Regions from separate parts of the Pelosinus sp. IPA-1 genome, predicted to be linked through region 1. Evidence: riboswitches for the same ligand, from Rfam matches in the RefSeq annotation. Region 1 holds a riboswitch; the other holds the start of a gene.
The links. Region 1 has a riboswitch for cyclic di-GMP ahead of QSJ81_RS16495 (porin family protein). Riboswitches for the same ligand answer to the same signal wherever they lie in the genome.
Positions count from the first base shown of each region.

Region 2: linked by a shared signal. The riboswitch ahead of QSJ81_RS00445 (methyl-accepting chemotaxis protein) and the one ahead of QSJ81_RS16495 (porin family protein) in region 1 are both predicted to bind cyclic di-GMP.

Region 1 is NZ_BSVC01000006.1:300,578-304,674, reverse strand. It holds gene QSJ81_RS16500 (nucleotide sugar dehydrogenase) at 1-802, opposite strand, end outside; gene QSJ81_RS16495 (porin family protein) at 831-2,324, opposite strand; cyclic di-GMP riboswitch class I at 2,504-2,590, opposite strand; gene QSJ81_RS16490 (DUF6506 family protein) at 2,694-2,996, opposite strand; gene QSJ81_RS16485 (helix-turn-helix transcriptional regulator) at 3,090-3,899, opposite strand.
Region 2 is NZ_BSVC01000001.1:98,224-102,320, forward strand. It holds gene QSJ81_RS00435 (APC family permease) at 167-2,011, shown strand; gene QSJ81_RS00440 (hypothetical protein) at 2,119-2,388, opposite strand; cyclic di-GMP riboswitch class I at 2,680-2,766, shown strand; gene QSJ81_RS00445 (methyl-accepting chemotaxis protein) at 2,894-4,097, shown strand, end outside.

The DNA of each region.
Region 1 (4,097 bases):
CACCGATACAATGTCCGCCTACCAATCCTGGATAAAAACCTAAAGCATTCCATTTGGTATTCATAGCATCGATAACCTCTTTGGTATTAATGCCCATTCGATTAAATGCCATTGCCAATTCATTCATAAAAGCAATATTAATATCTCTTTGGGCATTTTCAACCAACTTTGTTGCTTCCGCAACTTTAATGCTGGGTGCTTTATAAACACCTGCCTGTATAATCAACTCATAGGCAGCCGCAATATTTTCTACAGTTTCTTCATCCATACCAGATACGATCTTCTGAATATTTTCAAGTTTATGTACTCGATCTCCAGGATTAATTCTTTCCGGAGAATAACCAATCTTGAAATCTTTTCCGCATACCAGATTTGATTCTTTCTCTAAAATAGGTACACAAACGTCTTCTGTAACGCCCGGATATACTGTAGATTCAAAAACAACAATACTGTCTTTTGATAAATTTTGCCCTACTATTTTACTAGCATTAACAATCGGCGCCAAATCTGGTGTTTTATCTCCATTGACAGGCGTTGGAACAGCAACAATGATGAACTTGGCTTCTCTTAACCTAGTTGGATCCGTAGTAAAATTCAATGCCGTACTTTGAATTTTCTCATCACCAATTTCCTTAGTAGGGTCAATTCCCTTTTTGTAGACATTGATTTTTTCTTGATTGGTATCAAATCCCAGAGTTTTAACTTTTTCAGCAAATGCAATAGCAACAGGTAGCCCTACATAGCCAAGTCCTACAACTGCCAAAAAATCTTTTTTCATTCGAATTCTTTCAAATATTTCCATCCCTATCTCATTTCACCTACCTATTAATTTAGAAATAATGAGTTAAGTGGCTCCACCATGTGTCGCCTTGTTCTCCACTGATTTTGTCTTTTAGTCCATAATATTCGATACCTGTAACAACATTTTCTGTCAAGGTATAGTTGATTCCTAAGCCATAGCCTTTAAATCCTTGCATAGAGTTACCTATGCCATTCATTCCATGAGCAATATACGTGCCCTGGGGTTGGTTATAATATTTGGCAAATACTCCATAGGTACCCGGCCTCCATGTTTTTAATTCTCCATAGGTAGCACTAAGCACATAACCTTTGCTGTCTGTCAAAGTAGATCCCAAAGCCATGGCCCCTAAACCAAAATTACTGAAATTATAATTTCCACCAAGAGTCCAGATTGTGTTTTGACTGTGATCGCCGTCATCCTTTTGGTAGTGATGAGCACCGACTTCAAGATTGTAATCAATATCGTTATACCGTGCAGTTGCTATGAATGTTCTTTTCGTATAGTCGGTTTCGCCATAACTTACTGTGTATTTTATCGGATCTCCAAACTCAACTTTTACGCCTTTAAAGTCACTATCATAAATATTACCGTCCGCCATAAGGTAACCAAAGGAACCGGCTGTCACCATTGATTCGCCGCTTTTTCCCGCCACATATAGATGTGAAAGCTTGAAATCATTATTATAATTTACTACATTCTTTTGACCTTCCAACATACCATAGGCACGCCAATCCTGATTCACTGCACTATTAAAACCAATACGGGCACGAATTCCAGATGAATCCCGATCTAATTGCCCAGGACCACTATTCAAAGCGTAATGATAACGAATTTCTCCGTCAATCTTTACTTTGTTGTCCAATTGACTGCTCCGGTCACCTACATGACTCAAATCATCTATAAGGCCTGTATACGTTTCCGGTGAGATATAATTTGTATTACTTTTTGCTTTTTCTTTAATTTCCGTATTGTTCATCTGAACTACTGTTTTAGGTTCGATATCTGCATTATTCCTAAGCATTGTTTTCGGATCAACATAGTCATTAGTTATTGTAAGCATTGTGTTTTTATCAGTAGTGAGTTTATCTGGATTCGTTATAAATCTCGTTGTTATTTGCGCAATTTCATATGCAAAATCAGCTTTAGCCTTTTCAACATCTAGGTTTGGGTCACTAATTATTTTTGTTGTGATTTGTGCCATTTTATATGCGAATTCATTTTTCTGGTCGTTGGGCAAAATTGGCATTATTTTTGCTGTGACCCTAGCAATTGAATACGCAAACTCAACTTTAAAGTTTTCGACATTAGTAGTTGGGGTAGATAATATTTTACCTGTAATTTGTGCCATTTCATATGCAAATTCAGCTTTAAATTTTTCTGTATTTCCTGGTATTACAGAAAGTTTATTGCCACCCTCGATTTTTACTTCATTTGAAGCATATACCACGTTTCCCCCGTGCTCATTTATTGGTATACCGACTATCGTTGCAACCGAAAACAGTAATATAAAAACCTTTTTCACTTAAAAAACTCACCGTCCTGATAAGATGTATTTTTCATAGTCACGTCTGGTTGTCCCATTACATACGTTTCATTCACCTGAAAGCTTGCTACAGTACTTATACAGGTTAATTCCTTTTGATGAAAACTGGCAACAAACATCAATTTTTACACAAAAAAATTGCCAGGTTGCATTTCAAGAAATGCAACCTGGCAATCATAGACTTAATCGTCCTTAGACCCATAGCTTTGCGTCCCTTCTTTTCAGAAGGTTTGCCATTTATATACTTTTAATTGATTTTCGCTCAATATTGTTAAATTCCTGCAGGATTATGTTATATTCTTGAAATTTAAGATACATAATATATAACTTATATAGTCGGTTAAATCACTAAAATAGATCATCACCGCTTTTAAATTCAAAACCTGGGTGATTATCAAATCTTACTACACCAACTATTGCTTTTCCTTTTACTGCTGCTTTAATCTTCGCAACTCCCTCAATTCCGAAACCTGCACAGAGTTCAATAGCTTCGATACCTTGTTCAACCATTCTTCTAGCGACTAGCTCACCTTCCTGATAATTTTCCACACCTACAACATGTAATTGTACAACCGGAGCATTAATAATTGCATTATGAATTTTCTCATCATTCTCCGGAGCAATAAATATAAATGCCGCTTTTAAACTCAAAATAGTTCCTCCTAATAAAAAAAATGGCGAGCACAAGATGCAAAACCTTCATTGGGATACGCGACCCTAAACTCACTCGTTCCTAATACTATATCAATCAAACAATTTTCTATTGTAAAAATGCGACATAAAGTTTTCCTCGTGTAAAAATAAAGATGGATATTCTCCTACATACGTCTTAAACTCTTTAATAAAATGGGATTGATCATAATATCCGTGTTCCAGTGCACTCGTTAGATAATCTGTTTCTTTGTTAAGTAGTAAATGCTTTAATACCGTTTCAAAACGACAATTTCGTTGAAAAGTTTTCGGACTAACACCAACTGCTTCCCTAAATTTTCTTTGAAGTTGCCTATCACTAATAAATAATTCACTACTTATTTCTTTCAGTACTACATCACTGCAGCCATAAAACACCTTTTTTACCGCTGCATCTAACCATGAATTTGGACGACGATACATTTCGAGGAACCTCATAAGAAAATATTCGATTATAATAATCCTTTCCTGGAGACTTTTTGCATCTAGTACCCGTTGTCCAAATTCTTGCCCTTTTTTTCCCCATATTTCATTAATATCAATAAAGCGGTCTATTAAATCATTACCTGATTCTCTAGAAAAGTGGCGAAAAGCACCTGCACGAAACCTCACAGAAATAAAACCGCTATACCTTGCTGGATTTATATGATAACACCCATAACGCGGAGATATAATATGACAATTAGGCGCTACAAAAATTTCATTCTTCTGATTTCTACCAGCGAATGGTTCATAATAATGAAACATTAATTCAGTTCCTGTACCGGGCATAATTTGAGGTAAATTCGGTTCATTCTCCCACAACCAATAACGACTAACATATGGTTGTAAGTGTCGATTTGGTTTCAAATTGCATAATTTCATACTCAGCCTCTTATCTCATGCATGACAAGCTGCACTTATATCATACTTTCTATTCCATATTCGTCCTCTTCTTTATTACACTTTAATTCACCTTCTATTTTCCAAAGAAATACATTATTAATTTCCATTTTCTTTTAAATATTCAATTAGAATAAATGTAAATACTTTACATTTATTCTAATTGTTGGTATAGTTAAA
Region 2 (4,097 bases), on a different contig from region 1:
TAAAGATTATATAAAGATTATGCAATCACATTTCCATTTTCAATAAAATATTGTATACTTAATCTCATGCAAAATGACTGCTTATATTGGGGGGGCCACCTTGTAAATTGATAGTATAGTAATAAATATTTTACCAAAAGATAATACTCGTAGGGGTGGATTAATTATGATGAAATTTTTTCGGCGAATACTGATTGGCAGACCATTACATAATCAAGAAATGAGCCATGAAAAGCTCCCTAAATGGAAAGCTTTGGCAATATTTTCTTCCGATGCTCTCTCATCTGTGGCTTATGGCCCTGAGGAAGTCATGATCATGCTAACACTTCCGGGAATTATAGCTTATGGCTATTTAGCACCAATCAGTTTGGCGATTTTGGCTTTGCTCGCTATTGTCACTTTTTCCTATGTGCAAGTAGCCAAAGTGAACCCCGGCGGCGGTGGTTCCTATTCTGTAGCGATACATAATCTTGGCGAAATGCCAGCATTAGTAGCTGCAGCTGCCTTATTTGCTGATTACACACTTACTGTGGCCGTAAGTGTTTGTGCTGGTACGGCTGCTCTTTCATCAGCTTTTCCTATATTGGCAGCGCACGAAGTAGCGATTGATTTAGCTGTTTTATTTTGCATTTTAATGTTAGTGAATCTAAGAGGAGTCAAGGAAGCCTCTACTGCCTTTGTTTACCCAACCTATGCATTTATTTTTGGTATTATCGCTTTGATTTTTACAGGAATATACCAAGCTTTAACTGGGCAGGCACCCATTATTCCTCCACAGTCCTTGGAGAAGCAATTTGATTGGACAATGTTAGTACTAATTTTACGTGCCTTCGCCAATGGCTGTAGCTCTATGACTGGGGTAGAAGCCCTCTCTAATGGTGTACCCATGTTTCGCTCTCCTGAAGTACGTAATGTAACAATAACGACATATTGGATGTCAGGTATTCTAGGCTTTATGCTTATGGGCATTTCCTTCCTAATTATGCACTTTCATATTTTACAAATAGAAGGCGTAACCGCCTTGTCGCAAATTGTTGAAATGACTTTTGGACGAGGTTGGGGCTATTACTACATCCAAATCACCACTATGATCGTGTTATATTTAGCTGCAAATACCTCGTTTAATGGTCTACCTTCTCTTTTATCCCTTTTGGCTAAAGACGGCTACATGCCGCGCTATCTAGGAATCAGGGGTGAACGCTTGAGTTTCTCTAATGGCATTGTCCTACTCAGTGCGATAGCTGGTCTGTTAATTTTTATTTATGATGGAAATACTGAGCATCTAATTTCCCTATATGCTATCGGTGTTTTCCTCTCATTTACCATCGCTCAAACAGGTATGGTTGTCCATTGGCGTCGGGAAAGAACCACAGGTTGGATTATGAATGCTACTATAAATACAATTGGTGCCATTGTCACTGGAATCGTCGTGCTTATTATCGGCATTACTAAATTTTCCCACGGAGCCTGGGCGGTTATTGTGTTTATTCCGTTTATGATTTTTATTTTCAAGAAAATTCGTTCTCACTATATTGATATGTCTGAACAACTACACTTACCAATAGAAGACTTTGACCCTGCGGTTGCTACTACTTTTAAAGTAGGTAGAAATATGGTCATTGTACCTGTTGCTACTCCTACCAATATCGTAGCGCAAACTCTCACATATGCGAAAAGCATTAGTAAAGATATTGTTGCCTTACATATTGCTACTGATGAAGTAGATGCTCAAAAGGTAACAAAAAAATGGCATGACTGGAATCCGGGTGTTGAATTAGTAACAGTTTACTCTCCTTACCGCTTAGTTATTCAACCACTACTTGATTACATCATCCAACTAGAGCGCCAAAAAGAACCAGAAGATTATATTACAATTTTAATCCCTGAGTTCCAAACAAAAAAATGGTGGCACCGTCTGCTTCACAATCAGACAGGTTGGGTGCTCCGTACTTTACTAATTCTAAAGGAAAATGTGATTGTGACTAGCGTTCCCTTCCACTTGAAAAAATAGATGAAATTGCCAAAAGGAGCAGCTTCAAATTAGAGGCTGCTCCTTTATTTAATGGTGTGATCAATAAAATGGAATATCTTATTGTAGCTGCAATAAGATGTTAATTATTAGGATCTGATTTTAAATTTAAGCTGATGAATAAAATGAGGATGGGGACTAAATAAGTGCTTAAGTTCATCTATACTGACAACTTCCGTTGAAACGATAGTGCATTCTCCCAGAAAAGTATTGAGTGCACCACAAAACAGCCAATCCGTATTTGTAATACTTACTTCAATTACCTTACTACCTAGAATCTTTTCATTCATCCAATCCACTACTGTGGAAATCTTAACATCTTTGTCGATCTCGAATGTCACCATCATTTCTTGTGTCATGATAGATTCTCCTTACTACTTCTTTTTTCCTATTTCATCTTGATGATAACATGATCTCATCTCAAGAAGGCGTAAAGAAACAAAGGATTTATATCAAGAAAAAGTAAAGAAATCTAGGTTTAAATAACACAGTTTATAGCATGCTGTTAATTTACAAATTAGCCGTATGCTATTTTCAATTTTTGACGAATTTCCACAAAAATTTTAATTCTATACCTTTTGGCGGAGGCATGAATGTTGCAAATGATTTATTATAGGATCCATAGAGCTCTATTTTTGTAAATTGAATATGTTAGATTTCGGCAAACTTATCGAAAGGTAAGGACGCAAAGCTATGGGTCTAAGAATCTTAGGATTTAAGGCTGCCAGGTTGCCATTGACAGATGTCAATGTTGCCAATTGGCAGTTTTTAATATTTTAAGAAAGAAGGTAATAGATTTAGAAGATTGTTCTTAGCAATAGTTGAAATCAAAAAAACTTACAATAACAGGAGTGTGTTCTATTTATGAATAGTAAAAAAAGATTACCTATCATTTTACAGTTAACAAGTATGTTTGCTATCGCTGCAATGCTATTATTATCAGCCCTTGGTTATACAATTTATAATTATCTTTCACTAGGCGACGAGTCAAATAAGCTGGTATCATATACTGCTGTTAGAACAATGTCTATTAAAGAAGCTCATACAGATTATGTTAGAGCCCTTCTTAATTTCCGTGGATTCCTGCTGTATCCTGATGGAGCAGCTTATGAGCAAGGATATCAGGAAGATATGAAAAAAGCCATTAAAACAGTGAAAGAATTTAATTCCAGTTCCGTGAATCAAGATTCAACTGAAGAAGGTGCTAAACTTGAAAAGCTACTAAATGAATATTTAGGCCTTGTTGAAAAAATGATAATTGCCAAGAAAACCAATGATCCAACACTGAATCAACTGACTACAGAGGGGCGAAAGCATACAAAAGATATTGAAGATCAGTTTACAAAACTAGCTGAGACACAACAGAAATCTATGACAGATAAAAGCAATCTTATGATTACCCACGCCCAAAATAACAGTAGGAATATTATTTTACTGAGTACTTTAATTTTTATAATGGCCTGTATTGTGGTAATTTGGTATAGTCGCAATTTGGCAATGCGTTTTAGATATTTAACAAAATCAATGACTATGATTGGGCAACTAGACCTTACGGAAAAGGATATTGAAATTCGTCGAAATGATGAAATTGGGGATATGGGGAACATCCTTAATTCTATGCGTAATTCTCTAAAAGAAATTGTTGCCCTGCTGCACACTAGTTCTCGAACATTGGCAGCATCCAGTGAAGAGTTGAGTGCATCAGTCGAAGGACACCTAGAAACCGTAGATATTGTAGCTAATAGTACGGGAGAGATTGCTGCTGGTGCTTCTAAAAATTCCGATAGTATTATCAATATCTCAGGAGCAGTTGAAAAAATTTCAGCTGGTGCAGAGGAAATTAACGCCAATGCAACAGAGGTAAATTCCAATACACAAAATGCAGTGGCGGAAGTAGATCGTGGTATGTCCATGTTACAAGCCGTGGTAGAACAAAATGAAAACGTTGCCTCTTCTATGGCTGAGATTACAATAGTAACAGAAAAATTGGCGCAAGGATCCCAGGAAATTAAAGGGATAGTGGATGTAATCACCAATCTTGCAGGACAAACAAATCTTCTAGCCCTAA